Regions from separate parts of the Clostridium sp. 7_2_43FAA genome, predicted to be linked through region 3. Evidence: predicted binding sites of a transcription regulator. Region 3 holds the regulator's gene; each other region holds the start of a gene.
What was found. Region 3 encodes Rex, which represses fermentation and respiration genes when NADH is low (regulators of the CRP and FNR family bind a similar motif). Its sites were predicted from a motif close to ATTGTTAANNNNTTAACAAT; they were not measured.

Region 1: CSBG_RS06655 (flavocytochrome c) is a predicted target of Rex. The motif match lies at 5,408-5,427, and genes of this name have one in related genera.
Region 2: hypB (hydrogenase nickel incorporation protein HypB) is a predicted target of Rex. The motif match lies at 1,750-1,769, and genes of this name have one in related genera.

The regions. Positions count from the first base shown of each region.
Region 1 is NZ_JH815222.1:1,065,027-1,075,877, reverse strand. Features, by position in the region: gene CSBG_RS06675 (M3 family oligoendopeptidase) at 1-881, opposite strand, end outside; gene CSBG_RS06670 (AraC family transcriptional regulator) at 965-1,648, opposite strand; gene CSBG_RS06665 (glycoside hydrolase family 13 protein) at 1,770-3,503, shown strand; gene CSBG_RS06660 (FMN-binding protein) at 3,571-3,915, opposite strand; gene CSBG_RS06655 (flavocytochrome c) at 3,940-5,361, opposite strand; gene CSBG_RS06650 (response regulator) at 5,468-6,166, opposite strand; gene CSBG_RS06645 (sensor histidine kinase) at 6,169-7,707, opposite strand; gene CSBG_RS06640 (hypothetical protein) at 7,808-8,386, opposite strand; gene CSBG_RS06635 (rhodanese-like domain-containing protein) at 8,477-8,908, opposite strand; gene CSBG_RS06630 (RNA-binding domain-containing protein) at 8,979-10,133, opposite strand; gene CSBG_RS06625 (TlpA disulfide reductase family protein) at 10,234-10,791, opposite strand; gene CSBG_RS06620 (cytochrome c biogenesis CcdA family protein) at 10,805-10,851, opposite strand, start outside.
Region 2 is NZ_JH815222.1:1,474,703-1,485,553, forward strand. Features, by position in the region: partial or broken gene recA (recombinase RecA) at 1-685, shown strand, start outside; gene CSBG_RS08475 (GntR family transcriptional regulator) at 889-1,596, opposite strand; gene hypB (hydrogenase nickel incorporation protein HypB) at 1,922-2,593, shown strand; gene CSBG_RS08485 (FAD-dependent oxidoreductase) at 2,618-5,296, shown strand; gene CSBG_RS08490 (hydrogenase maturation nickel metallochaperone HypA) at 5,338-5,679, shown strand; gene CSBG_RS08495 (DUF5692 family protein) at 5,710-6,690, shown strand; gene CSBG_RS08500 (energy-coupling factor ABC transporter permease) at 6,769-7,770, shown strand; gene cbiQ (cobalt ECF transporter T component CbiQ) at 7,767-8,567, shown strand; gene CSBG_RS08510 (ABC transporter ATP-binding protein) at 8,577-9,323, shown strand; gene CSBG_RS08515 (sigma-70 family RNA polymerase sigma factor) at 9,744-10,262, shown strand; gene CSBG_RS08520 (DUF4179 domain-containing protein) at 10,264-10,851, shown strand, end outside.
Region 3 is NZ_JH815222.1:3,025,872-3,036,722, forward strand. Features, by position in the region: gene CSBG_RS15330 (BadF/BadG/BcrA/BcrD ATPase family protein) at 1-139, opposite strand, end outside; gene CSBG_RS15335 (DNA glycosylase) at 432-1,373, opposite strand; gene CSBG_RS15340 (3-hydroxybutyryl-CoA dehydrogenase) at 1,656-2,498, opposite strand; gene CSBG_RS15345 (electron transfer flavoprotein subunit alpha/FixB family protein) at 2,739-3,743, opposite strand; gene CSBG_RS15350 (electron transfer flavoprotein subunit beta/FixA family protein) at 3,765-4,544, opposite strand; gene CSBG_RS15355 (acyl-CoA dehydrogenase) at 4,562-5,701, opposite strand; gene CSBG_RS15360 (short-chain-enoyl-CoA hydratase) at 5,809-6,591, opposite strand; gene CSBG_RS15365 (redox-sensing transcriptional repressor Rex) at 6,844-7,485, opposite strand; gene CSBG_RS15370 (heavy metal translocating P-type ATPase) at 7,937-10,228, opposite strand; gene CSBG_RS15375 (metalloregulator ArsR/SmtB family transcription factor) at 10,245-10,604, opposite strand; gene CSBG_RS15380 (zinc dependent phospholipase C family protein) at 10,812-10,851, opposite strand, start outside.

The sequences.
Region 1 (10,851 bases), 2.0 Mb from region 3:
TCATAAAATGGTAATCCATTTTTATGACCTAGAAGTTCTGCTTTCCTTCTTAAATATTTTCTAAAAGCAGGTAAGCTTTCTTTTATAGCAGTAAGCATTGCATTTAAAATATCTTCATCCATCCTAGATTCTTCTAATGTCATATGAAGAGGTGATTTATATCCCTTAAGCTCAGAAGTAGTTAAAACTTCTCCTTTAATTCCATTTAAAGCTGCTGCAACTCCCTCTTCTATTTTTTCATAGGATTTAATTTCTGCTTCATATGCCTTTTTTCTTAATTCTGAATCTGGGCTATAAGCCATATTTAGTACTACCGTTAATGGTAATGGCTTATCTTCATTATCAATATTAATATCAACTTTATGTGTTGATATTAAATAATCCTTATAATTTGACCATGCATCTGAACCGGTATTTCTCATTTTAGCAATTATAGCTTCTTCTTTTTCACTTAGCATGTATTTATTTTTTTCTTTAATTTCATTTATAAAAAATTTATGTTTACTTAATAAATTTGATGAATTTACTAAAGTATCTATATCTTTTATATTTGCTATCCATTTATAAATTTTTGTTAGCGGCTCTGCTAAAAGACTATATTTAGAATTTATAACATCTAAATACTTTCTTCCTTCTGCATTTTTTGAATCTGTACTTAAAGTTAAATTTGCATAAGCACCTATTCTATTTATAAGTAAATTTATGCTCTCTAACTTATTTATTAATTCCTCTAATTTTACTACATCATTTGATTTTTCATCAGTAGATTTTGCAAAATTTTTAAGATCTTCTATTCCCTCATCAACTTTTTTTAAATCTGTAATAAACTCTTTAGAATTAAATGATGGATATATTTCTTTTAAACTCCATTCTAACGACATTTTTATGCCCCCTTTTTAATATTATTTTTAAATGCTTATTTTAAATTATATTATTAAACTAAATTGAATTCAATTAATTGTAATTATATTGAATAATTTTTATTTCTAAATTCTGATGGTGACATACCTACAATTTTTTTAAAGGTATTAGTGAAATGACTTTGATCATGAAATCCTAATAATATACTTATTTCTAATATGCTCTTTTCAGTACTTAAAAGTAAAGTTTTAGCTCTTTCAACTTTTATTTCTCTTAAATATTTCATTATAGATATTCCTTTATGCTTTTTAAAACATGTTGATGCATATCCTACTGATATATTTAAGTTATTACATATTGTTTCTAATGAAGTATGATTTTCTATATTTAAATGAAGAGCTTGCAAAAGCTTATTAACAGTAAAGCTATCAGTAACTTCTGTATCATTTATTAGTAAATCTATATATTCATTTATCATATTTATCTCAATAACTTGCAATGAACTTACATTACTTGCTTCCTTAATTTGCCTATAAAATCCATTATAAATAGGATGTAGATATTTCTTAGAAATTCCACTCTTTATAATTTCCCTAGTATATACAGCATTCCAAATTATTAAATCATCCCTTTTATGCTCTTTGTCAACATCATCACTAACTTCTGATTTATGCTTTTCTTTAACTATCCTTATAATTTCTTCTTTATTTCTAGATTCTATTAAAAAAGATATCTTGTTACTAAAAATATTAAAATCTGATTCAAAGCTTTCATATCCATCATTCATAATTTCTCTCCCAATTACATTTCATAATAATTATATACATATTATATTATAAATATACAAATATAATCAATATCCTTTGATATAATTTCATTAAAGTACACAATAAGAAGGAGTAATATATATGAATAAGTTTGCTGTTTATCATATAACAGATGTACCATATGCTTATGCTAAAAATACAAATACCTTAACTATAAGAATCCGTACTGCTAAAAATGATTTAAATAGTTGTTATATTTATTATAAAGATAGATTTGGAAATTATCCTTTTATAAAAAAAGAAATGTCTTTAATATCTGAAGGAGAATTTTATTCATACTATGAAGCTGATTTATCAGTTAGTAAAAATAGATATAAATATATTTTTGAGCTTATAGACAAAGATAATAATATTTATATCTTAGATGAAAGAGGTTTTAGAAAATCAATTTATGAATGTGTTGATGCAAATTCATTTCAATTTCCTTATATCTCACCTGATGATGTATATGATGAAGTTAAAACTCTACAAGAATCTATTGTATATCAAATTTTCCCTGATAGGTTCTGTAAAGGACTTAATATAAATAATCCCAATACTACAGCTTCATGGGGAGATGAAAATATAAATTCTAAATCAGTATTAGGCGGAAATTTACAAGGGATAATAGATAAATTAGATTATATTGAATCTTTAGGAATAAATCTACTATACCTTACTCCAATATTTAAATCTAGCTCTAATCATAAATATAATACTTGCAATTACTATGAAATCGACGAAGCATTTGGTGATACTGTAATAGCCAAATCTTTAATAGATAAATGCCATGAAAAGGGTATTAAAGTTATTTTTGATGCTGTATTTAATCATTCAGGAGATGACTTTTTTGCTTTTCAAGATGTTATAAAAAATGGTGAAAATTCAAAATATAAGGATTGGTATATTATAAATAGCTTTCCTATTGATCAAGAAAAAATTAATTACTATACTTTTGCAAATAATATACGAAAAATGCCAAAATTAAATACTTCAAATGAAGAGGTTCAAGATTATTTTATTAATGTTGGTAAGTACTGGATAAATGAAATTGGAATAGATGGTTGGAGATTAGATGTAAGTGATGAAGTTAGTCATAATTTTTGGAAAAACTTTAGAAAAGGAATTAAATCACTAAACAAAGATTTAATAATAATCGGTGAAATATTCCATAATGGATTTAATTTTTTAAGAGGTGATGAATTTGATTGTATTATGAATTACACTTTTAAAAATGCATGTGTAGATTTTTTTGCTAAAGGAATAATAGATTCAGAAGATTTTTTGAATATCTTATCTGAAAATAGAATGTTATATATGAATAATATATCACGTCAAATGTGGAACTTATTAGGTAGTCATGACACTAAGAGATTCATTAATGAATGTCAATTTGATATTTCATCTATGAAACTTGCCTTAGTTTTTCAATTTTCCTATATAGGTGTACCTTATATTTACTATGGTGATGAAATTGGATTAACTGGAGAAGATGATCCACTTAATAGAAAATGTATGATTTGGGACACTTCTAAACAAAATAATGATTTACTAGACTTATATAAATTATTAATAAATCTTAGAAAAAAATATAAATCTTTAATTTATGGTACATTTACTCCTATTTATTATAAAGATAATCTTTTAATTTTTAAAAGAGAGTTACCTAATGAATCAATTTTAATATGTTTAAATAAAAATACTAAAGATATAGATGCTAAATTAAATTTTGATATAAATGGTTTTGATTTAATAAATAAATCTATAATTAATATAAACAAACATAATTCTATAAACTTTAAGTCCATGGAATATAAGATAATTAAACTTCAATAAAAAAATAGGTAGATTTTACTTGTTAAAATCTACCTATTGTCTATTTATAAATTTTAAGGGATAATTTTTATTTTACTGCTGATTCTAAAGCTTTATTAACAGCTTCTATTACACCTTTTGATGAATTAGTTGCTCCTGATATAGCTTCAACACCTTCAGTACTTTGCTTTTCAATTATTTCTGGAACTAAATTATCTTTAACACCATCAACTAAAGTCTTAGTTTCGTTATGTTCAACTAAATTCACTTCAGATATCTTTCCTTTTTCAACTTTAACTTCTACCTTTATTGCTCCAGAAGCGCCTTGACCTTCACCTGTATATGTTCCATCAGTGTATTTTCCACCACCACAGCCAACTAACAAAGTTGCTGATAATGCTATTGTGCTTAATATTGCAGTTATTTTCTTCATTTTTATTCCTCCTACAATTAAATCCTATTTAATAAATGTTGCTGCATTTTTTCCTGCTGTTCTACCAAAAGTAACTATATCAGCTAATGCATTTCCACCTAATCTATTTCCACCATGAACTCCACCAGTTACTTCTCCTGCTGCAAATAAACCAGGAATTACATTTCCATCTTTATTTAAAACTTCAGCATTTGTATTTATCTTTAATCCACCCATTGTATGGTGCACAGCTGGAGTTACAGGTATAGCATATACTTTCCCTTCATTTAATTGTCTTGGAAGGTCTTCCCTATTAAATTCTGAATCTTTTTTAGCTGCAACTGCTTCATTGTACTTATTAATTGTTTCAGCCATTGTATTCTTATCTATTGATAATTTTTCTGCTAGTTCTTCTACTGAATCCGCTTCTGTAACTAATCCCATATTGAAGTATTCCTCAGTTGCTTTTAAGCTCTTTCTTAATCCTTCATCAAAGAAAAGATAAGCTACTCCATCTTTTTGATCTAATATAGCCTTTGAAACTACATCTCTTGTAAATAATTCATTTGTAAATCTTTTACCATCCTTATTAATAAGAATTGCTCCATTACCTCTTACAGCTTCTGTTACCATTACAGCCTTTTCTGGAACAACTGTTGGATGAGTTTGAATTTCCTTCATATCTACTAAATCAGCACCAACATTTTCTCCAAGAACTATACCATCACCAGTAGCTCCGTTATGGTTAGTTGTTGCAAATCCTTTTAAATCTTCTTTATAACTAACTACCATTTCTTGATTAGCTGAGAATCCACCTGCTGCAATAACTACAGCTTTTGTATTTATAGTATATTCTTTTCCTTCTTTATCAGTAACCTTTACTCCTGAAACATTACCATCTTTATCTAAAACTATTTCTTTTGCTTCATTCCATAATCTTAAATCAACTTTTTCTTTTTCAGCTGATGCCTTTAATGTATCAACTAAATGAGCTCCTACAGCTGCTCCCCCTGTTGGTCTATGAGTTCTATAATTTGTAGCTCCTGCCATTCTACCAACATCTGATAAATCAGCACCTAAATCAGTTAACCATGCAACTGACTCTTTAGCTTCATTTGATAACTTTTCAACTAATTCAGGATTGTTTTTTTCATATCCACCTTTCATAGTATCATCATACATAGTTTGTATTGAATCTTCTATGCCTTTTGCTTTTTGTTGTTCAGTTTCAGCTGCATTTAATCCACCTGTAGCTCTATTTGTATTTCCACCTACCATTGGCATCTTTTCTAAAACAACAACATTTTGTACTCCATCTTGTTTAGCTTGTACAGCAGCAGATAATCCTGCACCACCAGCTCCTATTACAACTATATCAGCAGTTTCTTTTTTTCCACCACAACCAACTAAAGCTGTTGGAACTAAAATTAAAGCTGACATTACTAATGCTAAAACCTTCTTTTTCATTTAACATTCTCCCCTTAATCTTTAAGTTATTTTCAGCATTAGTATATTTGTTAATTAATAAACAATCAATATTGTGGTCATATTGTTTATTTTGGTCTTTTTGGTCTTATTTTTTAAGTATATAATAATTTGTTGGTCTACCTATTTTCCCATACTCCTGATTTATTTCAACTTTACCTTCTTCAACCATCTTTTCTAAATATCTTCTTGCCGTTACTCTAGCTAGTCCACTTCCTTTTGCAATTTCTTCTGCAGTCAAATCTTGTCCATTCTTTTGGATCATATAATTGATTATTTTATTGTATGTTTTTAAACTCAAACCTTTGCACAATTCTTTTTCTTGCATTTCTTCATCTAGAAAATTAGCATTAATATTTAATATATATTGGTCTATATAATCTTGATTTATATTATCTATATTATTTAATTCAACAAATCTATTCCTATAATTAGATAAAGCTTCCTTAAATCTCTCAAATTTAAATGGTTTTATTAAATAATCAATCGCACCATACTTAAATGCCTCATCTACTGAAGATTTACATTTATCAGCGGTAATTAAAATAGTATCTATATTTATTTCTTTGCTTCTTATCCATTTTAATAAATCTATACCTTTTCCATCTGGCAAAAAAATATCTAATAAAACTAAATCAGCCTTTTCTTTAGTAATTTTAATTTTTGCTTCTTCTATGCTACTTGCATCTCCTACAACTATAAAACCTTCAAGCTTTTCTAGAAACCTTGTATTTATTTCCTTTACCATTGGGTCATCTTCAACAATAAAAACTTTAATTTTATTCATTGCTATATTTCTACCTCCCATGTTGTAATCTTATCTGAAGTTAATTTTAAACTGCCATTTAATGATTCTATAATGTTCTTTATATTATATAGGCCAAGGCCTCTAAAATTTCCTTTTGTACTAAATCCCCTTTTAAATATTTCTTCTTTTGTATCATCAGCGATTTTATTTCCATTATTTTTAACTATTATTTTTATTTTTTCTTCTTGAAAGATTCCAATATATATATATCCATTTTCTCTTGATTTAAGTTCTTCAATTGAGTTTTCTAAGAGATTTCCTATAATAGTCAATATCTCTTGTACTTTTATATTATTAGGAATAAACTTTAAGTATGATTTTTCATCAACTTCAAATTTTATTTTCATTTCATCCGCCTTATTATATTTAGAAAATAACAATCCTTGTATTGATGGCTCTTTTATTTTACTTAAATTATCTGTTATTATTCCTCTAGTTTCTGTTGTATGGAAAATGTACTCCAAAGCCTTATCAGTTTCATCTAATTGTATTAGTCCTGCTATTGTATGTAATTTATTCATAAATTCATGATTTTGAGCTCTTAAATTCCAAGTTAGCTCCTTTACTCCTGTTAACTCTTCTGCCATATTATGAACCTTTGTAAAATCTTGAAAGCTCGCAATTGCTCCTACAACCTTGCCATACTCACCAATAATGCTGTAGAAATTTCCCATTATTATTATATTATTTTCTAATCGTATTTCCTTATTGAATATTCTACTTCTTCTATACATAACTTCAAATAATAAATTTATTATTTTACTATCTATTTCATCATTTGAATTTATATTAAGTATTTCAAAGGCTTTGTTATTTATTACTGTAATACATCCAGAATTATTTATTGCTATTAATCCTTCTTCTATATTATTGATAATAGATTCTTTTTCTCTTAATTGAATAGCTATTTCTTCTGGCTCTAATCCATAAATATCTTCTTTTATGTTAATAGCTAACTTCTTTGCTAAAAAAATTATAACAACAAAAACTCCTATAAATACAGGTATTAATCCTTTTATATATTCCTTGACCTCCCCTCGTAAATCTCTTTTTAGCATTCCTACAGCTACAGCCCCAACTTGTACACCATCTTTATGTACTGGTACAAAGCCTCTTATAGATCTGCCTAAATGCCCCTCTCCTTCAGATACATAGGTTTCTCCTTCTCTTAAAACTAACTTTTCATCTCCACCTAAAAATCTTCTTCCAATATTATCGGGAATTGGATGCGAATATCTAATTCCTTCATTATTCATAACTGTTATAAATAATAATCCTGTTTTAAGTCTTACTCTTTCAGCAAAGTTTTGGACTTTTAAATGTGTTGGATCTCCATTATCAGCTAATTCTTTTTGAATCATAGGATTGGCTGCCACCACAAAAGCAGTATCAATAAGACTCTTTCCTATTGCTTCAGTTACTTTATTATTTATAACTACTAAAGAAAAAATACTTATAATTAATATTACTGCAATAAAAATACTAATTGTAAGTCTTGTAATTTTCTTTTCTAAAGTCATTTTTATACTCCTATACTATAATCATTATTTTTTTCACACAATAATTATACATTAATATATAAAATGTAACAAATAAAAAGGATGAGATAACTCTCACCCTTTACATTGGTTTTATTATATCTAAAACATAATTTTTAAATTCTTCAAAACTTCCACTTATTATTGAAGCTCCTTTATTTATTTTTCCACTATTAAAATTATATTCTGCTGAACCATAATTAAAGCTTGCACTAGAAACTATTATACTTGCTTCTGTAACTCTATAATTTACTTTTGCTAACATTACGTCCTTGCAGAATTCCACAAAATTATTAGCCTTTTCTATATTTCCATTACATACTACAGTTAAAGCAAACTTAAATAATTCATATCCTCCAATAAGTGGTATCATAGAACCATTTGCCATGTAAAATACTTTACCCATGTTATAGAAATACTTCATATTACCATAACTCATTGTTCTAAATTCATAATTTATTTCTAAATCTTTATTATTTAATGCTTGAAATTTTTCTACTATATCATTCCATGCTCTTGCTTCAGCAGTTTTATTATTATTTATAACACTTTTAAATTGTGAAAAAGCATTTTCTAAATCTTTATCCATATTTACTACTGATCCATTAACAGCAACGCTATACTCATTATTTTCATATATTAATTCCACTCTATTATTCATCTTAAACTCCCCTTACTAATAAATATAAATTTATTATCTAATAATAATTATTATATCATAATAGTTTATAATTTCAAGGACTATATTGTTTTATTTAACAATCTCGTATGGCCAATCTTTTATGCCACCAAAATCATATACGTTAGTGTATCCCTTTTCTAATAATATATTCGATGCTTTTTTACTTCTATTTCCACTTCTGCAATACACAAGAATCTTTTTATTCTTATCATTTAATATATTTTCTGCTTCTTCTTCTAATTTATCTATAGGTATTAAAATGCTATTTTCTATATGTCCACTATTATATTCTTCTTCAGATCGTACATCTAAAATAATAACCTCATTTTTTTCTATTTCCTTTTTTGCTTCTTGTGCATCTATATTTATTACTTTAATATCTTCAGTAACACTTTCAGAAACTTCATTTTTTTCTCCTATATCTTTTTTATTTGTGCACCCAGTAAAAATTATAAAATTAAAAATGAATATTAATGCTATTGTAAATATAACTTTTTTCAATTAAATCACCTCATATAAATTATAAAATAAAATAATAAGTAAGTTTGTGATAAAATCACAAACTTACTTATTATTTATCATATATACTTACACCTGGCAATATAACCTTAAAATAATCATCTTTAATTGAATTTATTAGCTTGACTTTTCCAAACCCATAAAAAGCTTTTTTCATTCTTGAAAACCCTCTTCCGTTATTTAAAAATCTTTTATTATTATCTAAAGTTATTAATTTTTCATATATCCAAATATTTCTTTTACTATGGCTTATTTCCTTACCTAAATTGCTTTTTTCTATCAAGGCCCCCGGGCTATTTATAGATACAGATTTATATCCAATACTTATTTCTATAACTCTATTTACTGATGAGTATTTTCTATACAATACTGCATTTTTAACTCCCTCTATTATTGCAGATGATGGGTAATCATTTGGCATTAAATCATAAATTACTCTTTCTGATTTATCTACCATTTCTAATATACTACCTTGAATTACAATAACTTCATCTTTATTTTTATTTATTCTATTTATAATTTTTATCATATTCTGAGGTATCCATAAGCTATTATAATTTGAGAATATTAACAATCCACCTAAAGTACAATTCATCTTTCCACTTTCTTTTTCCCTATATGCTATTCTAGAACTTTCTAAAAGAAATTCTTTATTTTCTTCATTTAACTCTATTCCTTTATTTTTAAAATACTGTCTAAGCAAATCTTCATCTAAAAATGAAATATCACTTTTCATCACTGTAGATGTTTCCATAAAAAAATCTAAATTTTCTTCAAAGGCTTCAATTAATTCTTGTTTTCTCATTGTATCTGTAGTCGATCCTCTTCTTATGTAAAATGCTCCACTTTCCCTTATTTGGTATGGCTTTTGATCTCCTGAATATATAGTTATTACACATATCCTCTTCCCCTGTATCTTGCATGTATCAACAGATATTGGTATAGGAGGCTCACATCTTGATGATACTATTTGCTGCACTTGCTCTTCTTTTATAATTTCTGATTCATTTACACCGATAATTTCTTTACTTTTATCTTCTACACCTATTATTATATAACCTCTTCCACCTCTAGAGTTAGCAATAGCACAAACATCCTTCGCAAGCTCTTTTTTATTACCTTCTGATTGTAAGGATAGCTTTAATTTAAAATCTAGTTTTACCCCTTCTTCCTTTTTAATTAAAGAAAGCAACCTCTTGCTATCCACCTAAATATCCCCCTAACTAAAAATCATTATATTTTATACTACTATAAAAATATAAGATCAGACACATAAACTTTTGCCTGACCTTACATTTTCTAAATCTTTACTTTATAAGCTTCTTAATATAATCATTTAATATTTTTTCATCAATTAATCCCTTATTGTCTTTAACTATATTCCCATCTCTATCTATAAATATAGTTCTTGGTATTGCTTGAACAGCATAGGCATTTGCAGCACTAAATTTTGTATCAAATACTATTTTCATATTTAAGTTATTTTCTTTTAAATAATTTAATGCCTTTTCTTTAGTTTCTCTTTGACCATCTGTAAGATTTACCATAAGTATTTCAACATCATCACCATACTTTTCCATAGCATTTTCAAAATATGGCATTTCTGCTTTACATGGTCCACACCAACTTGCCCATATATTTACTACAACTGGTTTTTCCCCTTTAAAATCAGATAATTTTATGGCATTTCCATCTTCATTATAAACTTCAAAATCTGGAGCCGATTTATAATCTGTTGAGCTATTTCCATTTGTTGCATCTATAGGCATATATTCTCCTGATAAATATCCATATCCAAACTTTACTATTACAATTAATAAAATTAAAGATATAATTATTGTTATTAATTTTTTCTTATTATTCAAACTTTTTACCTCCCTAATTAAATGTAAGTAATGATAATAATAAGTTTAAGTATCCTGTTA
Region 2 (10,851 bases), 1.6 Mb from region 3:
AGCTTTAGAAATAACAGAAGCCCTTGTAAGATCAAATGCTGTAGACGTGTTAGTTGTTGACTCTGTCGCTGCACTTGTTCCTAGGGCTGAAATAGAAGGAGAAATGGGAGATTCACATATAGGTCTGCAAGCAAGATTAATGTCCCAAGCATTAAGAAAGCTTACAGCAGCAATAAATAAGTCACAATGCGTTGTAATATTTATAAATCAATTAAGAGAAAAAATTGGTATTATGTTTGGAAATCCTGAAACAACAACAGGTGGACGAGCTCTTAAATTCTATGCATCTGTAAGATTAGATATAAGAAAAATTGACACTATAAAAGTAGGAGAAAACATTTTAGGAAGCAGGGCTAGAATAAAAGTAATAAAAAACAAAGTTGCACCACCATTTAAACAAGCAGAATTTGATATTATGTACAATGAAGGTATCTCAAAAGAAGGAAACCTTTTAGATATAGCTGTTAATGAAGATATAATAAACAAAAGTGGTACATGGTTTTCCTATAATGATATAAGATTAGGACAAGGCAGAGAAAACTCAAAAGCATATTTAAAAGAAAATAAAGATTTAGCCCTTGAAGTAGAAAATGCAATAAGAGAAAAACATAACTTACCATTAGTAAAGGATACAAAAGTACAAGAAGGTGAAGTTAAGAAAGAAGATAAAACTAATAAAAAAGGTAAATTAAAAGAAGAGCTAAATAATAATTCAAATAAAATAATAGAAGAACTAGCTGTTGAAGATTATAAAAATGAAGAAGCAATAGTTAAAGAAATAAACATATAACTAGAAAGTTAATTGTGAAAATATTTATGAAAGCAAAGGATGTCGCGTCTCGCGACTCCCTTTTAAGTTTTTGACCGTAATATACTAAACTTTTATAATTAATAATATATTTGTCTCTTACCATTTATAGTATCATTAATATTTGTAGTTAAACATTCTATAGCTTTTTTAGTATCCTTTTTTTCTATGTAATCACACAAAATAGATGTATTATTTATTAAGGAATCTATACCATATAATATACAAAAACGTTCCCATAATGATAAAATGGGTACCTTAAATGAATGGAAAATTAATGGTAAAAGAGTATTTCCAGAAAGAAAAGCCAATTCATGTTGGAATTGAAATGCTAAATTAGATGCAGTTTCAACAGAATCAGTTTCTTTCATTTTATTAACATATCCTTTTAATATCTTAATTTCATATTCTTTAATTATTGGAATACATAGTTCTACTGCTAATGTATCTAATGCTATACGAAGTTCAAGAATAGAACGTATTTCTGCATCTCTTAATCTTCCACCATTATATTTCATAATAGAAATTAGTGTTTCCATAGTTCCATTTCTACGATAATCAGCGACAAAAGCACCAATTCTTGGTTTTATATTTAAAAATCCTTTCCTAGATAACTCAGCAATTCCAGAGTTAACAACAGCTCTACTTACTTGCATAGACTTAGCAAGTTCTCTTTCTGAAGGAAGCTTTTCACCAATTTGAAGTTTTCCAGATAAAATCATAGTTTCTAGTTCTTTAATAAATAAATCCTTTAATGTTGGAGAATTCAATTTTGAAAATTCTATCATAAAATACACCTCTCTAAGCTGAATCTGGTTCAACCAAATACCAATTATAATTCTATTTCAATATTATCCTAAAATGAATAAAAAGTAAATATTTTAAGATTAGTTCAAACATATATTAGTATTAAAGGAATATATTGACTTTATATTGATAATCATGTTAAAATTTTATCAAGATTATAAATCTGGTCATACCAGATTTGAATAATCTAAAAATTTTTATTAAATAAAGAGTATTTTATAAGAGTAATATTAAGAATAAAAAGGGTTTAAGGATGCAATAAAAAATTTAAATTAAATATTCTTTATAATGAAGGAGGATAAATATATGGAGAATTTTAGAGTTCTCGAAATTAAACAAAGTGTTTTTGAAGACAATGATCATCAAGCTAATTTATTAAGAGAAGAACTAAAAAAAAAGAAAGTATTTTTACTAAATTTAATGTCATCACCAGGTTCAGGTAAAACATCAACTCTTACAAAAACAATTAATACATTAAAAAATGAAGTGAAAATAGGAGTTATGGAAGCAGATATTGATTCAGATGTTGATGCTCATACTATTTCTAAAACTGGAGCAAAAGTTATTCAATTACATACAGGGGGAATGTGTCATCTTGATGCAGATATGACAAAACAAGGCTTAGAAGGTTTAGAAGCAGAAGATATTGATTTTGCTATTTTAGAGAATGTAGGTAATCTGGTATGTCCAGCAGAATTTGATACTGGAGCATCAAAAAATGCCATGATTTTAAGTGTTCCTGAAGGAGATGATAAACCACTAAAATATCCTTTAATGTTTTCAATTGCGGATGTGTTATTAATTAACAAAATGGATGTTATTAATTATTTTGATTTCAACTTGGAAGCTTGTATTGAACGTGTAAAAAAGTTGAATCCAAATATTGAAATTATTCCTATATCTGCAAGAACAGGTGAAGGTATTGATAAATTTTCAGAGTGGCTTAGAAAAGAAATTAAAGAATGGAATGAAAATTAATATTATTAGACTAGGAGGATAGAAATGGTAAAAGAAAAGGTGTTGGATCTTGCTAATCATATTAGTGGAAAAAAACGTGGGTCCAAAAATGAAATAAGGCCAGAAGATCCGGAATATTTAATTTTAGAGCCTGTTGTTACAGAGGAAATGGCAGAAGTAGCACTTTGTATGAAGATACGTAAAAAAGCTACTGCTGAAGAACTTGCTCCTTTATGTGGTAAATCTGTAGATGAAACATCAAGGTTATTATGGGATTTAGCCGTTGCAGGTGTTTGTTTTGTAAATACTATTAATGGTGTTGATACCTATTGGTATGACACCTGGGTTCCAGGAATTATGGAGATGATGGTTAACAACAAAGAAAACGTTAACAAATACCCTCAAATTGCAGAAGCTTTTGAAGCATATGGAAGAGTAAGAGGACCAAAGACTACAGGTGCTTTTCCAGTTGGAGTAGGTTTAATGCGTGTTATACCTATAGAGCAAGCTATTGATGGAGAAACTAGAAAAGCTTCTTATGAGGAAGTTTCTAAATATCTTAATGAAAACGATATTTTTACAGTTTCAGATTGCTCATGTCGTACAGCGAGAAAAGTAATGGGAGAAGGATGTGGTCATTTAGCAGAAGATATGTGTATTCAAATGGGACATGCTGCAGAATATTATATCCGTACAGGTAGGGGAAAACAAATTACTAGAGAAGAAGCTTTTGAAATAATTAAAAGAGCTGAAGAAAATGGTTTAATGCATCAAATACCAAATCTTGATGGCTCAGGAAAGACTCATGCAATTTGTAATTGTTGTGGTTGTTCTTGTCTTTCATTAAGAACTGCTGGAATGTTTAAAAATGTTGATATGGTACGTTCTAATTATGTTTCAAGTGTAAACAAAGAAAAATGTGTTGCATGCGGAGAATGTGTTGTAAATTGTCCAGTTAATGCACTACAATTAGGCCAAAAATTATGCTCAACAAAACCACTTCCTGTTAAAAAAATTGAGACTCCACGAGATACAGAGTGGGGAGAAGATAAATGGAATCCAGATTATAGAATTAATAGAAAAAATGTTGTAGAAAGTGGAACAAGCCCTTGTAAAACAGAGTGTCCTGCTCATATTGCTATTCAAGGATATATAAAACTAGCTTCTCAAGGAAGATATAAAGAAGCTCTTGAATTAATAAAGCATGAAAATCCATTTCCAGCAGTATGTGGACGTATATGCCCAAGGAAATGTGAATCAGTGTGCACAAGAGGAGATATTGATGATCCAATAGCTATAGATGAAATTAAAAAATTTATTGCAGATCAAGACTTAAATAAAGAAAATCGTTATGTACCTAAAATTAAGCATGACTATAATAAGAAAATAGCTGTAGTAGGAGCAGGGCCTGCTGGTCTTTCTTGTGCATTTTTCTTAGCTGTTGAAGGTTATAAGGTAACAGTATTTGAAAAACAAAAAGTACTTGGTGGTATGTTAGCACTTGGTATTCCATCATTTAGATTAGAAAAAGATGTAGTTAATGCAGAAATTGATATATTAAAAGAATTAGGTGTTGAGTTTAAGAATGGAATTGAAGTTGGAAAAGACATAAATTTAAAAGAATTGAGAAATCAAGGGTATGAAGCTTTCTATATTGCAGTTGGAGCTCAGTCAGGTAGAAAAATAGGTGTTGAAGGAGAAAATGCTAAAGGAGTAATGACTGGAGTAGATTTCTTACGCAGCGTTAACTTAGGTGAAGATTTAAAACTAAATGGAAATGTAGTTGTTATAGGTGGGGGGAATGTTGCAATAGATGTTGCAAGAACTGCTGAAAGAATAGGATCAGAAAAAGTTGATATATTTTGTCTTGAAACAAGAGATGAAATGCCAGCTCTTAATGAGGAAATTGAAGAAACTTTATCAGAAGGAATCAATATAAATAATTCTTGGGGGCCAAAGGCTATTGTTACGGAAAATGGAAAAGTTACTGGGGTAGAATTTAAAAAATGTATATCAGTTTTTGATGAAAATAAGAGATTCAATCCAATTTATGATGAAAATGATATATTATTTGTAAAAGCAGATACAGTACTGCTTTCTGTAGGGCAGTCAATTGACTTAGGAAATTTAATTTCAGATAGCAATATGGAAATTAATTCTAATAATACAATTAAGGCAGATCCTTTTACCTATCAAACAGGAGAATCAGATGTATTTGTTGGTGGAGATGCATTTACAGGACCAAGATTTGCTATTGATGCCATTGCAGCAGGTAAGGAAGGAGCTATTTCAATACACCGTTATGTTAATCAAGGTCAAAGTTTAATTATAGGAAGAGACAGAAAAGAATATCACTCTCTAGATAAACAAAATATTGAACTTAAGGGATATAATAATTTTCCAAGACAAAAGGCAAGCCATGGTGATGGAAAAGAATCAAAAGAAACATTCAAGGATTTACGAGGAACTTTTACAGAAGATCAAATAAAGAAAGAAACAGAACGTTGTCTTAGCTGTGGTGCTACTGTTGTAGATGAATTTTTATGTGTAGGCTGTGGTGCATGTGTAACAAAATGTAAGTTTGATGCTATATCACTTGTTAGAAAATATGATGGAGAAGGAGTAGCATATGAAAACTTAAAACCAGTAATTATTAAGCAAGTTCTTAAACGTAAGGGGAAAATAGCTATTAAAAAAGCTATAAATATATTTAAGACAAACTAATAATATTATATGTTACTAGTTTTAAATGGAGGAGAGTTTATATGCATGAAATAGGGGTTTTAATTGAAGTTGTTAAGAGCGTAGAAAAATTTGCAAAAGTCAATAATGTTAAAAAAATAGATACATTAGTTTTGCAAATTGGAGAACTCTCTTCAATGATTCCTAAATATATGAAAAGTTTATATCCTGCTTCAATTGAAGGTACTATATTAGAAGATTCAAAATTAGAAATTGAAATATTACCAGCTAATGCTTTATGTAAGAGTTGTAATAATGTATTTAATATAATTCTTAATAAAGGAATATGTCCTAAGTGCAAAAGTAAAAATTGTGAAATATTAAGCGGAAAAGAGTTTTATATAAAAGAAATTGTTTGTTATTAAAAATGAATAATTATAATAGGGGGAAAGAATATGTTTAGTTTTAACTATGAAGGAGGAGCATCCTTCTTTTCAGTATGGGGTGTTTGGGTTGCAGTATTTTTAATTTTATTTTTATTAAATGAATTTTCAAGGCGTTCTAAATTTGGAGGTTTTTTATGTTTTGTAGTATTACCAATTGGACTTTCTATGCTATGGTTTACAGTATTGAAAGACACTACTTATACAGATTGGTTCCATTTGGCTAAGGTGTACTCAGCAGTAGCAGGATGTATTGGATTTTGGTGTATAAGACATTTGCATGGGAAAAATAAAAAAACAGGGAAAGAATGGAGATTAGCAGATAATAAAATAGCATTATGTTTTCCGCCACTAATTCTTGCAATTAATATTTTAGAAGCAGTTACACGTGATATTCAAGTTGGACTTCAATATGCTGGAGGAGGAATTCTTGAAGATGGAAGTATGTATGTATTAGGTGGCCCTTGGAATTATATGAATGCAATTGCAGGAATTTTAAATATTATTACAATTACAGGATGGCTAGGTATATGCATCCGTAAAAAAACTAATAAAGATAAAAGTCAGGATATGTTATGGCCTGATATGCTTTGGTTTTGGATAATAGCTTATGATTTATGGAATTTTGCTTATACTTATAATGCTTTACCAGGACATTCATGGTATTGTGGTTTTGCATTATTACTTGCACCAACGGTATGTGCTTTTACTATAGGAAAAGGTGCATGGCTTCAACACCGTGCGCAAACATTAGCATTATGGTGTATGTTTGCACAGACATTTCCAGCCTTTATTGATAAAGGTAAATTTGCCGTTTCATCTACCTATAATGAAAACTATTTATTTATTTTCAGTTTATTAGCACTCCTTTCTAATATTGGTGTTGCTATATATATGATTTATAAAGCTAAAAAAACAAAACGTAATCCATATAAGGATGAGCTTTATATAGACTTAAAGAAATATAAGGAAGTAAAAGTGCTAGCAGAATAATTTTTAGTTTAATAAGGATATCAAGATAATTGATATCCTTATTAAACAAAGTTAATTTTATAAAGAGGAGGTTTATTTATGCATATGGCTGATGCACTTGTTAATCCTACTGTGGCTGGATTAATGTATGGATGTTCTGCAATAGCAGCAGGTTATTCAATAAAAAAGGTACGAATGGAAAATGAGCCGAAAAAAATTCCTGTAATGGGAGTTATGGGAGCATTTGTATTTGCAGCCCAAATGATTAATTTTACGGTTCCAGGGACAGGATCTTCTGGACATCTTTGTGGAGGTATTTTATTATCTGCCATATTAGGACCATTTGCAGGATTTATTACAATGATTGGGGTTTTAGCTATACAATGCTTAATGTTTGCTGACGGAGGGATACTGGCATTAGGTTGCAATATATGGAATATAGCATTTTATGGATGTTTTATTGGATGTTTATTAATATGGAAGCCTATTATGAAGAACGGAGCTTCCAAAGGTAAAATTATTTTAGCATCAATAATTGGGTCTATACTTACATTACAAATAGGTGCTTTTTCTGTTGCAATTGAAACACTAGGATCAGGAATTAGTGATTTACCATTTTTAACTTTTATTTCAGTTTTGCAACCAATACACTTAGCAATTGGACTTATAGAAGGTCTCATTACTGCAGCTGTACTATGTTTTATATATGAAGCAAGGCCTGAATTACTATGGAGCATAGATAAATCCTTAAACAAAAAAATAGGAAGAATTTCATTTAGAAAAGTGATGATTATATTCTCATTACTTACACTTTTAATAGCAGGTGGAGTTTCACTTGTAGCTTCTGAGTATCCAGATGGATTAGAATGGTCTATTGAAAAGATTACAAATTCTACTGAAATAGAAGTATCAGGTGAAGTATATGATAGTTTTGAAAAAGTACAGGAAACTACTTCAGTGTTACCTGATTACAATTTTAAGGATTCTGATTTAGCTATAGGTACATCTTTATCAGGTATTATTGGAGGAGTAGTAGTTGCCTTTATCTGTATAGGTGGATGTTATTTATTTAAATTTTTTAGAAAAGAAACTATAAATTGAATAAATTAAATAAAGCACTTTATGAAATCCAAGGTATAGAGGATTTAGCAAATAGAGATTACTTGGTAAATAAGATTCATCCATCAATTAAATTTATTTTAACAGTTACTTATATTTCTTTAGTTGTATCTATGGATAAATATAATCTAGGCGGAGTTATAGGAATGAGTATTTATCCAATAATACTTTTAATAACTTGTGATATATCTTTAAAAGATAGCTTAAGGAGATTAAAAATAGTATTATCATTTGTATTCCTTATGGGGATATTCAATCCATTTTTTGATAGTAAAATACTAATTAATATAAATGGTATTAGTATTTCTGGAGGAATAATCTCTATGATTACCTTGATAATGAAAGGAATCTTAACTATATTAGCATCTTATTTATTAATAGCTACAACAACCATTGAAAAAATCTGCTATGCAATGGATAAAATTCATATACCAAATATATTCATAACTGAAATTTTGTTTATTTATCGATATGTAACAGTATTGATTGAAGAAGCAAATAAAATTACAGAATCATATAGCTTACGTGCTCCTAATCATAAAGGGATAAATTATAAGGCTTGGGGTTCTCTTATAGGCCAACTATTGCTTAGAAGTATAGATAAGGCTGAAAATATATACGAAAGTATGTGTTTACGTGGATATTCTGATAAGTTTTATTATTCTTATAAAATTAGATATAATGCAAAAGATTATATTTATTTTATTATATGGTTAGTTATATTAGGTACGATGAGGTTTTTTCCTATATTACAGATAGTAGGAAGCATATTTGTTTAGGAGGAAGATATGAGCCATATTCATATAAATGTAGAAAATCTATGTTTTTCTTATGAAAAAGAGCAACCGATACTTGAAAATATTTCCTTTGTTGCAAAGGAAAATGACTCTATAGGTATTATTGGAGCTAATGGAGTTGGAAAATCAACTTTATTGAAGTTATTAGTAGGATTAAATTTAAATTATGAAGGTAGCATTAGAATAGAAAGTATTCCAGTAGACAAGAATACTTTGAGTATAATTAGAGAAAAAATAGGATATGTATTTCAAGATTCTGATAATCAACTATTTATGTCTAATGTATATGAAGATATTTCTTTCGCACCACGTAATTACGGACTTTCAGAAGATGAGGTTGAAAAGAGAGTAGAAAATGCCTTGAATATGGTTCATATTAATAATCTTAAGAATAAAAAGATACATAAACTTTCTGGTGGTGAAAAAAAACTTGTATCTATAGCAACAATATTTTCTATGACACCAGATATTGTTTTAATGGATGAACCTTCAATTGCTTTAGATCCTAAGAATAGAAGAAATTTAATTAATATACTAAATGAATTTCAGCACTTAAAGATTATTGCTTCTCATGATTTAGATATGATTTTAGAGACCTGCAATCGTACTATTCTTATGTCAGACGGAAAAATTATTAAAGAAGGAAATACAAAAGATATTCTTACTGATAAAAAGCTTTTAGAAGCTAACAATTTAGAGCTTCCATTTTGTTTGCAAGAAAATAATATAAAAAACTAGTATTAGTATATGTAAATGAGAAAAAATGTAAAAGATGAATCTATAGTAGAGGTTTCAGAGTTTGATAAGGACAAGATGTTCATGATAAGTCTTCAAAAAGAATCACTAAATGTGTAAATTCAGTAGAATATAAAAATGTAGATATTATAAAAGTCATGTGTAACAAATTTAGCTTGTTATACGTGACTTTTTGTAATATATCTAATAATATTTTAAGCGAAAAATTAAAGTGGTTTGAGGTATAACAATTTTTAAATTTTATGGATACTAAAATATACTTAAATATATTAAGACTCGTAAAAAAGCATATAACTATGAAATTCTAAAAGTTCAAAAAACATTCATGTTCATGGTAAAATTAAGAAAAACCGCGAGAAATTGAAATATTATTTGTATTACTATATGAAGGAGGGAAAAAGAGTGGAGAAAAATATTGATGAAATCTATGAAAAATATTTTAGTAGAGTATTTTTCTATGTAAAAAGAATTCTTAAAGATGTTGGTACTAATGAAGATATTGAAGATTGTGTAAGTGATGTGTTTTTAGCCCTATGGAAAGATAGTGATAAATATAATATTTCAAGAGGAAGTTATGATACCTTTGTAAATGTCAAAACAAGATCCATAGCACTTAATTATAGAAAAAAGCTGATGTCAAAGAAAATTAAAGTTGAAGAAATTGACTATAATTCTATTCCAGAGAAGGATATTTTAATAACTGAAAATTATGTAATTAGTAAGTTTGAAAAACAGAAAATAATACAAGAAATAAAAAAGTTTAAAGAACCTAATAAAAGTTATTTTTATTTAAGATATTTTATGAACTATGAAATAAAGGATATATCGAAAATGTTTAATACAACTGCAAGCGCAGTGGAGAATAGGCTTTATAGATGTAGATTAAAATTAAAGAAGATATTAAAAAAGGAAGTGATTTAATATGGATGATAAAGATATTTTTAATATCCTAGATAATATTAACGATAATGATCTTGAATGTTTAATGAATGATTTATATATTGAAAATATTAATGAGGATTTTGTTAATAATGAGATAAAAGAAAAAATAAAAAAGAAGTTAAATATAAAAATTGAAAATGAAAGTAGAAATAATAAGAAAACAATTAATAATATAAAGAAAAACAGATGGGTAAAAGGAGTAAGTGGAATAGTTGCAGCCATATTAATTTTTAGCCTTACAATAAATTTTTTCCCAAGTGTAGCATATGCATTAGAGAAAGTACCTATTATTAATAAATTAGTACAAATCGTTAAGATGGATAAACCCTATAAGTATGATAAAGGTTTTGAAAACTTAATAGAAAATGAAAAATATCAAGAAATAAATAAAACTGTAAAATACGGTAATACCGAATTCACAGTAAATGCAATTGTTGCTGATAATTCTAAGATGTGGATATCATATGATGTAAAAGAAGATCCTAATATATTGTGGAATATAGAGTTTTATAATACTAATAATGAACCTTTAAATTGGATAGACAAGGGGAATAGGGATAAAAGGTAT
Region 3 (10,851 bases):
GTTCATTCTTAATTCCTTCTACACCAACTTGATGAATGTGTATAGTTGCTCCTTCTCTTTCGCATACCTTTTGTAACTTTTCATCTACTAATAGATATTTTGTTTTAGTGCCTCCACCATCAATTCCTAAATAATACATTTTGTTTCCCCCTACAATATTTATGTTATATGATTGGATATTTTACATGTATTATTGCCAACTTTGCTACCTATAATCTACATTTTCCACTTTATATATTATATTAAAATCCATTAATTTAATTATATAATTATTATTACTAAATTCCAATATTTATATTTTATGAAACAAAATAGTTAAAAGTGAAAGAAGTAATTTCTCACATATATTTTTTAGTTTTGCAACACAAAACATCTTTAACTTTTTCACTCTTAAGCTTTCACTAATAAATTGCTTCGCAATTTGCTAAAATCTATACTTCGATTTTATTTTCTCTAGCATAGTAGAAAAGATATTGCTGAGCCATTCCTGATAAAGCTCCAAATTTATCTCTTGCAAATACTCTCATCTTGTTTAGTGATACATCTGGCGCTACATAAAAATGAATCATAGCTCTTTTAACCCATACATCTACAGGGAAAGCTGAATGCTTTGTCATTGAAAATAACATTATGCAATCTGCTACCTTAGCACCTACCCCCATAAATTTCTGTAAAGCTATATGACACTCATCATCACCTAATGATTTTATATATTCTAAATCAAAATCTAATATTTCTGGTCTTTCATCATACTTACTAGGATTTAGTTTTATATCTTCCTTAACTTCTATAGCTTCATTTACCTTTTTAATTGTATCAACTATGTACTTACTTCTAAAAGATGCTCCTGTTTCTTGAATTTCTTCTAATGTAGCATCCTTAATTGCTTGTGGAGTTGGAAATGTATAATATTCATTTCCCTTGTATTCTATTTTTTCTCCCCATCTCTCACATATCTTTTTAACTGTTTTCTTTATTGAAGGGATACTATTTCTTGCAGATATTATAAAGCTTATAAGAATTTCAAAAGGATCTTGATTTAATATTCTTATTCCATATCCAAACTCAACACTTTTTCTAAGTATCTCATCTTTTGCAAGAACATCTTTTATTTCATCATAATTTCTTTCTAAATCAAAATAATTCTTCCATATGTTATTAAAGTCTTCTTCATTGGAATTATATATAATAACTTCATCATCATTTTGAATCACTTCAATAACTCTTCCATAAGCAACTACAATATAGTTATTATCTTCTATCTTATCCCACCTAAAGCATTGCCCACACTCTAGTATTTGTTTTATATTAAAGTTTTTTGTACCTTGTATTACTACTTTATTATCTTCAAAAATAGCATTTTTAAAATCCATTTCTTCACCTCTTATATATAATTAATATACCATTAATATATTATTTATCCCCGAGATATTAATAAACTATTCTTACTTAGCCATCTTCCCCCTAAGAATTAAACTAAATATTAATAATTTTTATCTTTATAAATTATATCATATTCTCAATAAAAAATGGATAATATGTATTCAATAATAATTTATATAAAGAAAGATAGAGAAATTAAGTAAATTTCTCTATCTTAAAAAAGTTCAACAAATCAAATCCATATTAAATCAAATCATATTTAGGGTAAATTTTTAATAATTATAGAATCCTCTACCAGTCTTTCTTCCAAGATATCCAGCTCTAACATACTTTCTTAGAAGATTACTTGCTCTGTACTTTGTATCTCCTGTTTCATTATATAAAACATCCATAATAGCTAAGCATACATCTAATCCTATAAGATCACCTAAAGCTAAAGGTCCCATTGGATGGTTTGCACCATATTTCATAGCTGTATCTATATCTTCAACTGAAGCTATTCCTTCTTGAAGAATAAATGATGCTTCATTAATCATTGGAATAAGTATTCTATTAACAACAAATCCTGGAGCTTCTGCAACTTCTACTGGTTCCTTACCAATTGCTACTGATAATTCCTTTATAGAATCAAAAGTTTCCTTTGATGTTGCCATTCCTCTTATAATTTCTACTAGCTTCATTACTGGAGCTGGATTAAAGAAATGCATTCCTATAACTTTATCAGGTCTCTTTGTTGCTGAAGCAACTTCTGTTATTGATAAAGATGATGTATTAGAAGCTAATATAGTAGATTCTTTACAAATCCCATCTAATTCTGCAAATATACTCTTTTTAATTTCCATATTTTCAACAGCAGCTTCAATTACTAAATCACAATCTTCTGCAAGAGATAAATCAGTAGTTCCAGTTATTCTTGAAAGAACAGCTTCTTTATCTTCTTCACTCATCTTACCCTTAGCAACTAACTTAGTTAATCCCTTATTGATTCCGTTTATTCCTCTTTCAACAAATTCATCCTTTATATCTCTAACTATTACTTCATAACCCTTTTGAGCAAAAGCTTGAACTATACCTGCTCCCATAGTTCCTGCACCTATAACAAAAATCTTTTCCATATTAAAAACCTCCCGTTTCTTCAATTCACAATTGACAATTGATAATTGATAATTTAGGTGATAATTTCATAACTCAGTAAACTGAGCTATTTCTTTAATTGTCCACTTTCCATTGTCCATTATCAATTGTTATTTTTTTAATTATACATTATACATTATCCATTCTCAATTGTTATTCCTTCTAACTTCATAACTTAGCTTGTCTGAGTTATCTCCTTAATTGTCTATTATCCATTGTTCCTAGTTTTCTTTCATTGCTTTTACTTGTGCTGTCATCTCTGGAACAACTTTTAGCAAGTCTCCAACTATTGCATAATCTGCTGTTTGCATTATTGGAGCTGATGCATCTTTATTTATAGCTATTATTAAATCTGAATCTTGCATACCTGCAACGTGTTGTATTGCACCTGAAATACCACATGCTATATATATAGTTGGCCTTACTGTTTTACCTGTTTGTCCAACTTGATAATCTCTTTCTATCCATCCATTTTCTACAGCTGCTCTTGAACCTGCTACTGTTCCACCTAAAGCTTCTGCTAATTCTTCTAAAATAGCAAAATTTTCTTTTGAACCTACTCCTCTACCACCTGAAACAATGAAGTTAGCTTCGCTTATATCAACGATATCTTTTGCTTCTTTTACTATCTCAACTATTTTAGTTCTGATATCTGAATCTGCGATTTTTACTTCTACTTCTTCTACAGTAAAGTTTCTATCTTCATCTGAAAGCTTTGAAAATACTCCTGGTCTTACTGTTGCCATTTGTGGTCTGTGATCTGGACATGCTATTGTAGCCATTAAGTTACCACCAAATGCTGGTCTTGTTGCTAATAAATCAGCTTTTTCTACATCGACATCTAAAACTGTACAGTCTGCTGTTAATCCTGTAGATAACCTTGCAGCTACTCTAGGTCCTAGGTCTCTTCCAATGAAAGTTGCTCCTATAAATAATATTCCTGGCTTTCTTTCATTTGCTAAATCACAAATAACCTTTGTATATCCATCAGTAGTATAGTGCTTTAATAATTCATTTTCTGCCACTAAAACCTCATCTGCTCCATGTCTTCCTAATATATCAGCTAAACCCTTTATATTATCTCCTAATAAAAGAGCTGTTAATTTTACTCCTAATTTATCAGCAATTTTTCTACCTTCACCAAGTAATTCTAAAGAAACCTTTTGAAGTTCTCCTTCTCTTTGCTCAGCAAATACCCATACGCCTCTGTAATCTGCTATACTCATCTTTTTTACCTCCCATATTTCCTAGATGTAGTGTTTTTCTTTTAATTTACCTAATACATATTTTACAGCTTCATTTGGAACTTCATTTATTAATTCTCCTGCTCCCTTAGCTTCTTTAGTCATTGACTTTTTAACCTTTGTTGGTGAACCTTTAAGTCCTAGTTCTTCTTTATTCACTTCTAGGTCAGCTGCTGACCAAATTTTTATTTCTGTATTTTCAGTATCAAAGATATATCTAACATTCATATATCTTGGTTCATTTAATTCTTTTATAGCTGTTAAAAGAACTGGTCCATTAACCTTTATTAATTCATACCCATCTTCTAATGCTCTATTTACTAATAACCCATCATCTTCTACTTTAACACCTTGAACATATGTTACTTGAGGTATATTTAAATGTTCTGCAATTTCTGGTCCAACTTGTGCTGTATCTCCATCTATAGCTTGTCTTCCAGCAAAAACTACATCATATTCTAATCTTCTTATTGCTCCTGCTAAAGTTTTTGAAGTTGCTAGTGTATCAGCTCCTGCAAAAGCTCTATCAGTTATAAGTATAGCTTCATCAGCTCCCATACATAAAGCTTCTCTTAATGCATTTTGTGCTTGAGGAGGCCCCATACTTACTACTGTAACCTTTCCACCTACATTATCCTTTAAAGTTAAGGCTGCTTCTAAAGCATGCTTATCTTCTGGATTTATTATTGATGGAACACCATCTCTTATAAGAGTCCCTGTCTTTGGATCAATTTTAACAGCTGTTGTATCTGGAACTTGTTTTAAACAAACTACTATATTCATCTATAAATCCTCCCCTATTATCTTAAAGCATTTCCTGAAATAACCATCTTTTGAACTTCTGAAGTTCCTTCATATATTTCAGTTATTTTTGCATCTCTCATCATTCTTTCAACTGGATATTCCTTAGTGTATCCATATCCACCAAATATTTGGACTGCCTTAGTTGTTACATCCATAGCAACTTCTGCTGCATAAAGTTTAGCTCTTGCTGCATCTACTGAATATGGAAGTTTATTATCCTTTAACCAAGCAGCTTTATAAACTAAATGCCTTGCAGCTTCAATTTTAGTATCCATTTCTGCTATCATCCATTGAAGTCCTTGGAAAGCTGCTAATGGTTTTCCAAATTGTTTTCTTTCTTTCATGTAAGCAACAGCTTCTTCAAATGCTCCTTCTGCAATTCCTAGAGCTTGAGCTGCAATACCAATTCTTCCTCCATCTAGAGTTTTCATAGCTATACCAAAACCTTTACCTTCTTGTCCAATTAAATTTTCTTTTGGAACTATACAATTGCTCATAACTAACTCTGTTGTTGAAGACGCTCTAATTCCAAGCTTTTCTTCTTTCTTTCCAATTGAGAAACCTTCAAATTCTTTTTCAACTATAAATGCTGAAATTCCTCTTGTTCCTTTACTTCTATCAGTCATAGCAAAAATAATAAATGTATCAGCTACTCCACCATTTGTTATAAATATCTTTGATCCATTTAATATATAATTATCTCCATCTAATACAGCTACAGTTTGTTGTCCTGCTGCATCTGTACCAGCTCCTGGTTCAGTTAATCCAAATGCACCTAATTTTTTACCACTTGCAAGATCTACTAGATATTTTTCTTTTTGCTCTTTTGTTCCAAATTGCTCTATTAAAGAAGCACAAAGAGAAGTATGAGCAGATACTATAACACCTGTAGTTCCACAAGCTTTTGATAATTCTTCTACTGCTATTATATAAGAAAGAGTGTCTCCACCAGCTCCACCATATTCTTTAGCAAATGGAATTCCTAACATTCCAAGCTTGGCCATTTTTTCAACATTCTCCATAGGAAATCTTTCTGTTTCATCAATTTCAGCAGCAATTGGTTTTACCTCATTCATAGCGAATTCTCTAACCATTTGTCTTACTAATTCTTGCTCTCTAGTTAATTGAAAATTCATTTATTATACCTCCTCGATATTGCACCCATTTTTACTTAACTACATATTTTTACTTAACTACATATATTTTATTTTTTTGATAATTCGTTATATTTCATTTTTTCTGACTATTTGTTATAAAAATTTTTATTTCTCTTTTCAATAAAAGCTGTCATTCCTTCTTTTTGATCTTCTGTTGAGAAGCACTTTCCAAAATCTTCAGCTTCAATTTCTATAGCTCTATCTATATCAACTTGCATTCCCCTATTTATTGCATCTTTACATAACTTAACTGCAATTGGAGCATTATTAATTATTGTCTTTGCCATAGCTTTTGCTTCTTCCATTAAATTTTCAAGGGCTACGACTTTATTTACTAACCCAATTCTAAGCGCTTCCTCTGCTTTTACAGTTGCACATGTATAAATAAGTTCTTTAGCTTTACCTTCTCCAACTAATCTAGGCAATCTTTGAGTTCCACCAAATCCAGGTGTTATTCCAAGACCAACTTCTGGTTGAGCAAATCTTGCTTTTTCAGAAGCTATTCTTATATCACATGCCATAGCTAGTTCACATCCACCACCAAGGGCAAATCCTGATACTGCTGCAATAACAGGCTTGTTTAGTTTTTCCAATCTTCTGAAAACTCTATTTCCTAAAAGGCCAAATTCTTTTCCTTCATCCTCTGATAAATCTTTCATTTCTGAAATATCAGCTCCGGCAACAAAAGCCTTTTCTCCCGCTCCTGTTAATATAACACAGTAAATATTACTATCATTTTCTAAGTCTTCTAATACTACGTCTAAATCCTTTAATGTTTCTGAGTTTAATGCATTTAATGCTTTAGGTCTATTAATTGTAACAATCGCTAGATTTTCCTCTTTTTCAAGAATTATATTTTTCAATTCCATTATAGAATCCCCCTTTTATCCATGCTTATATTAAATTTATTCAATAGACATAACCCATGTAGTATCTTATGATTGCATTTAAAACATATTAATAATTGAATTTATGTTAGTATGTATCATATAGAATCAATTTGTTAATCTTATAACAATCACAAGCAAAAATAATTGAAGCAGATGCTTCAATTATTATTATAAACTCTTAAATTTTCTTTTGCAATAACTATTTCTAATTTAATCCAATTATCAATTTAGTTATTTGTTTTCATTTTTATCATGTAATAAATATATTAATGTTAATAAGCTTTCTGATAAATGAACATTTTCTACTGTTACATCCTTAGGTACAGATAAGTCAACAGGTGCAAAATTCCATATACCTGTTACTCCATTTTCCACTAGAATATCGCATACCTTTTGAGCATTAATTCTTGGAACACAGATTATACCTATATCTATACTATTATCTTCAAGATAATTTTTTAGTATATCTATATCTTGTATTTCTATATCTCTTATTCTCATTCCTAAAAGTTTTGGATTTGCATCAAATATAGCTTCTATATCTAACCCAATTTGTGAGAATCTGCTGTAATTTGCTATTGCCTGACCTATGTTACCAGCTCCAATAATTACGCCCTTATATTCTCTATTTAACCCTAATATTATGCTAATTTGATTATATAAGTCCTTTACATTGTATCCATATCCTTGTTGACCAAAGTCACCAAAGCAATTTAAATCTTGTCTTATTTGTGATGCCGTAAATCCTATTTTTTCTCCTAGTTCTTTTGAAGAAATTCTATCTACATCATTTCTTAATAACTCTTGTAAATATCTATGATATTTTGGTAATCTCTTGATTACGGCCATTGAAATATTCTTTTTCTTATCCATACTATATTTTCTCCTACTTTCTCTTATCTTATATATTAAAACAATATTATTCATATTCATATTTATATTTTACCACTTTTATTATAATTTTAAAACAACTTAGGTTATCTATTTAACAAGCTAAAACGTATATTAAATAGTTAATTTTTTCTCAATCATAAAAGTTTACTTAGTAATATTTTGGTCAATTAATATACTTTTTATATATTTTTTATTAGTTTTAATTTTTATTTTCAAACAAAATTTAGCGTAATTATATTATATAAAAAAATTAAGACTTATGTATAACGTAGCAGATCCGTTATACATAAGTCTCAAATTTATACAGAGCCCCAATGTGCTCTGTAAACAAGATAATGATCTTGTATGCTTCCCTTATGCCTGAAATGTTCTCAACCTAATTTATTATATTTAATATGCTGAAATTTGTCAATAAAAATAGTATTTGAAATTATTTCAAGCATCTTGTTGAATTTATTACTGCTATTACTGTAACTCCAACATCTGCAAATACAGCTTCCCACATATTTGCAATACCAAAAGCTCCTAAAAGTAATACAAGAACTTTTACTCCTAATGAGAATATTATATTTTGCCATAATATTTTATTTGTTTTTCTTGCTACTTTAATAGCTGTAACTAATGCTTCAGGGTCATCTTTCATTAGAACTACATCTGCCGCTTCTATAGCTGCATCTGATCCAATACCACCCATAGCAACTCCAATGTCCGCTCTTGCTAAAACCGGTGCATCGTTTATTCCATCTCCTACAAATATAACTTTCCCTTCAGTTGAATTATTTTTAATTAAATCTTCTACTTTTTCAACTTTATCTCCTGGTAATAATTCAGCAAATACCTTATCTACTCCAACTAATGATGCTACCTTTTCTCCTACTGATTTGTTATCTCCTGTTAGCATAACTGTTTGAGATACACCAATAGCCTTTAATCCTTCTATTGCTGATTTAGAACCTTCCTTTATTTCATCTGAAATTACTATATTACCTTTATATTTATTATTTATTGCTACATGAACTATTGTTCCAATTGAATTTATATTATTATATTTTATTTCAAACTTTTCCATAAGCTTATAATTTCCAATTAATACTTGTGAATTATTAATTGTCACCTTAATTCCATGTCCAGATATCTCTTCGTAGTCACTTAGCTCATTAGAATCTATTTCTTTTCCATATTCCTTTATTATAGATTGTGCTATTGGGTGATTTGACAAACTTTCAGAAATAGCTGCAATCTTTATTAATTCTTCCTTAGCTATGTCAACGTTATTTATTTCTGTTACTTTGAAAACACCTTTTGTTAATGTTCCTGTTTTATCAAAAACAACTGTATTAACATCTTTAAGTGCTTCTAAATAGTTTCCACCTTTAACTAATATACCTTTTCTAGATGCACCACCAATCCCTGCAAATAATCCTAGAGGAATTGAAACTACCAAGGCACATGGACAAGATACTACTAAGAATATTAATGCTCTATAAATCCAGTCATAAAAACTTGCATCCTTAATAACTAGAGGTGGTATTATTGCTAATGCTAATGCAGAGAAAACAACTATTGGAGTATATATCCTTGCAAATCTAGTTATAAACTTTTCAGTTGGTGCTTTTTTATTAGAAGCATTTTCTACTAACTCTAGAATTCTAGAAACTGTTGATTCTTTAAAGTTCTTAGTTACTTTTACCTTTAAAACACCATTAGTATTTATGAAACCAGCTAAAATATCTTCTCCTGTTGAAACTTCTCTTGGAACAGATTCTCCAGTAAGTGCTGATGTATCAACGAAGCTTGTTCCATCTAATACTATACCATCCAATGGTACTCTTTCTCCTGGCTTTATTATTATTACATCATCTATATTAACTGTCTCTGGATTAACTTTTTCTTCTTTTCCATCTTTTAAGACATTTGCATAATCAGCTCTTATATTCATAAGAGAAGTAATTGATTTTCTTGAACGATTTACTGCATATGATTGGAACACTTCTCCTATTTGATAAAATAACATAACTGCTACACCTTCTGGAAACTCTCCTACAAAGAAAGCGCCTAAAGTAGCGACTGTCATTAAGAAGTTTTCATCAAAAACTTCTCCTCTTAAAATATTTTTAATAGCAGTTAATACAACTTCTCCTCCAACTAATACATAACTTAATGCAAATAATACTACAGATAAAATTGATCCTTCTGTTGAAATTAAAGCAATTGCATATACTATGGCTCCTATTATTAGTCTCATATTTTCTTTTAAACTCACCGCTTCTCCGTGAGAGTGATCATGTGAGTGCCCATGCGAATGATCATGTGAGTGTTCATGTGAGTGTTCATGTGGTTTTTCACTTGAATGCTCATGAGATTCTCCTCTAAAATTACTGTGAGAATGATTTTTGTCATGAGTATGATTTTCTTTCTCATTTTTATTTTCTATAGAACAAGTATCACTTGTACACTTGTTAACCTCCTTAGGAATAATATTACTTTCATTTTTATTAAATACTTTAACGCCTGGTTCTAGTTTGTTTATTATAGATTTTGCTTCTAATATAATATCATCATCATGTCTTTCCCCATTTAATTCTATAATTAAAGTAGATGTTGTAAAATTTAAAGTAGCTTCCTTAACCCCATTCATATTATTTACTTTTGTTTCAATTTTATTTGCACAATTTGCACATGTTAAACCTGATAAAATTAATCTTATTTCATTACTACTCATATTCTTCACCACTTCCTTATTCAATAATGTGCTTAAATCCTTCATTAAATATATGCTTAATGTGATCATCTGCTAATGAATAATATATAACTTTTCCATCTCTTCTGAACTTAACTAATCTATTTGATTTTAATACTCGAAGCTGATGCGAAATTGCAGATTGTGTCATATTTAATAATGCTGCTAAATCGCATACACATAACTCATCCTGAAATAAGGCACATAATATTTTTATTCTTGTAGAATCACTAAAAGCTTTAAATAAATCGGCTAAATCATATAATTTTTCTTCATCTGGTATAGATTCTCTTACCTTTTCAACAACATCCTTGTGGATTATTGTACAATTACAACTTTCTAATTTATTATCTTCCATAATTCCTCCTACAACATATGAACAATTGCTCATATGTTCCTTTGATAATATTATATGATACTTATATTAAATGTGTCAACTTTAAATAAAAATATTTTAATCAATTATTTTAAATATTATAGTATTAAAGTTCTTATTATGATAACATCTTCAAAATCTTATACTTTTATACTTTACTTATAAAAAAATAGAGAGTCAATCGACTCTCTATATTACTAAAGCTATATGCTCCTTTAACTTTTGATTT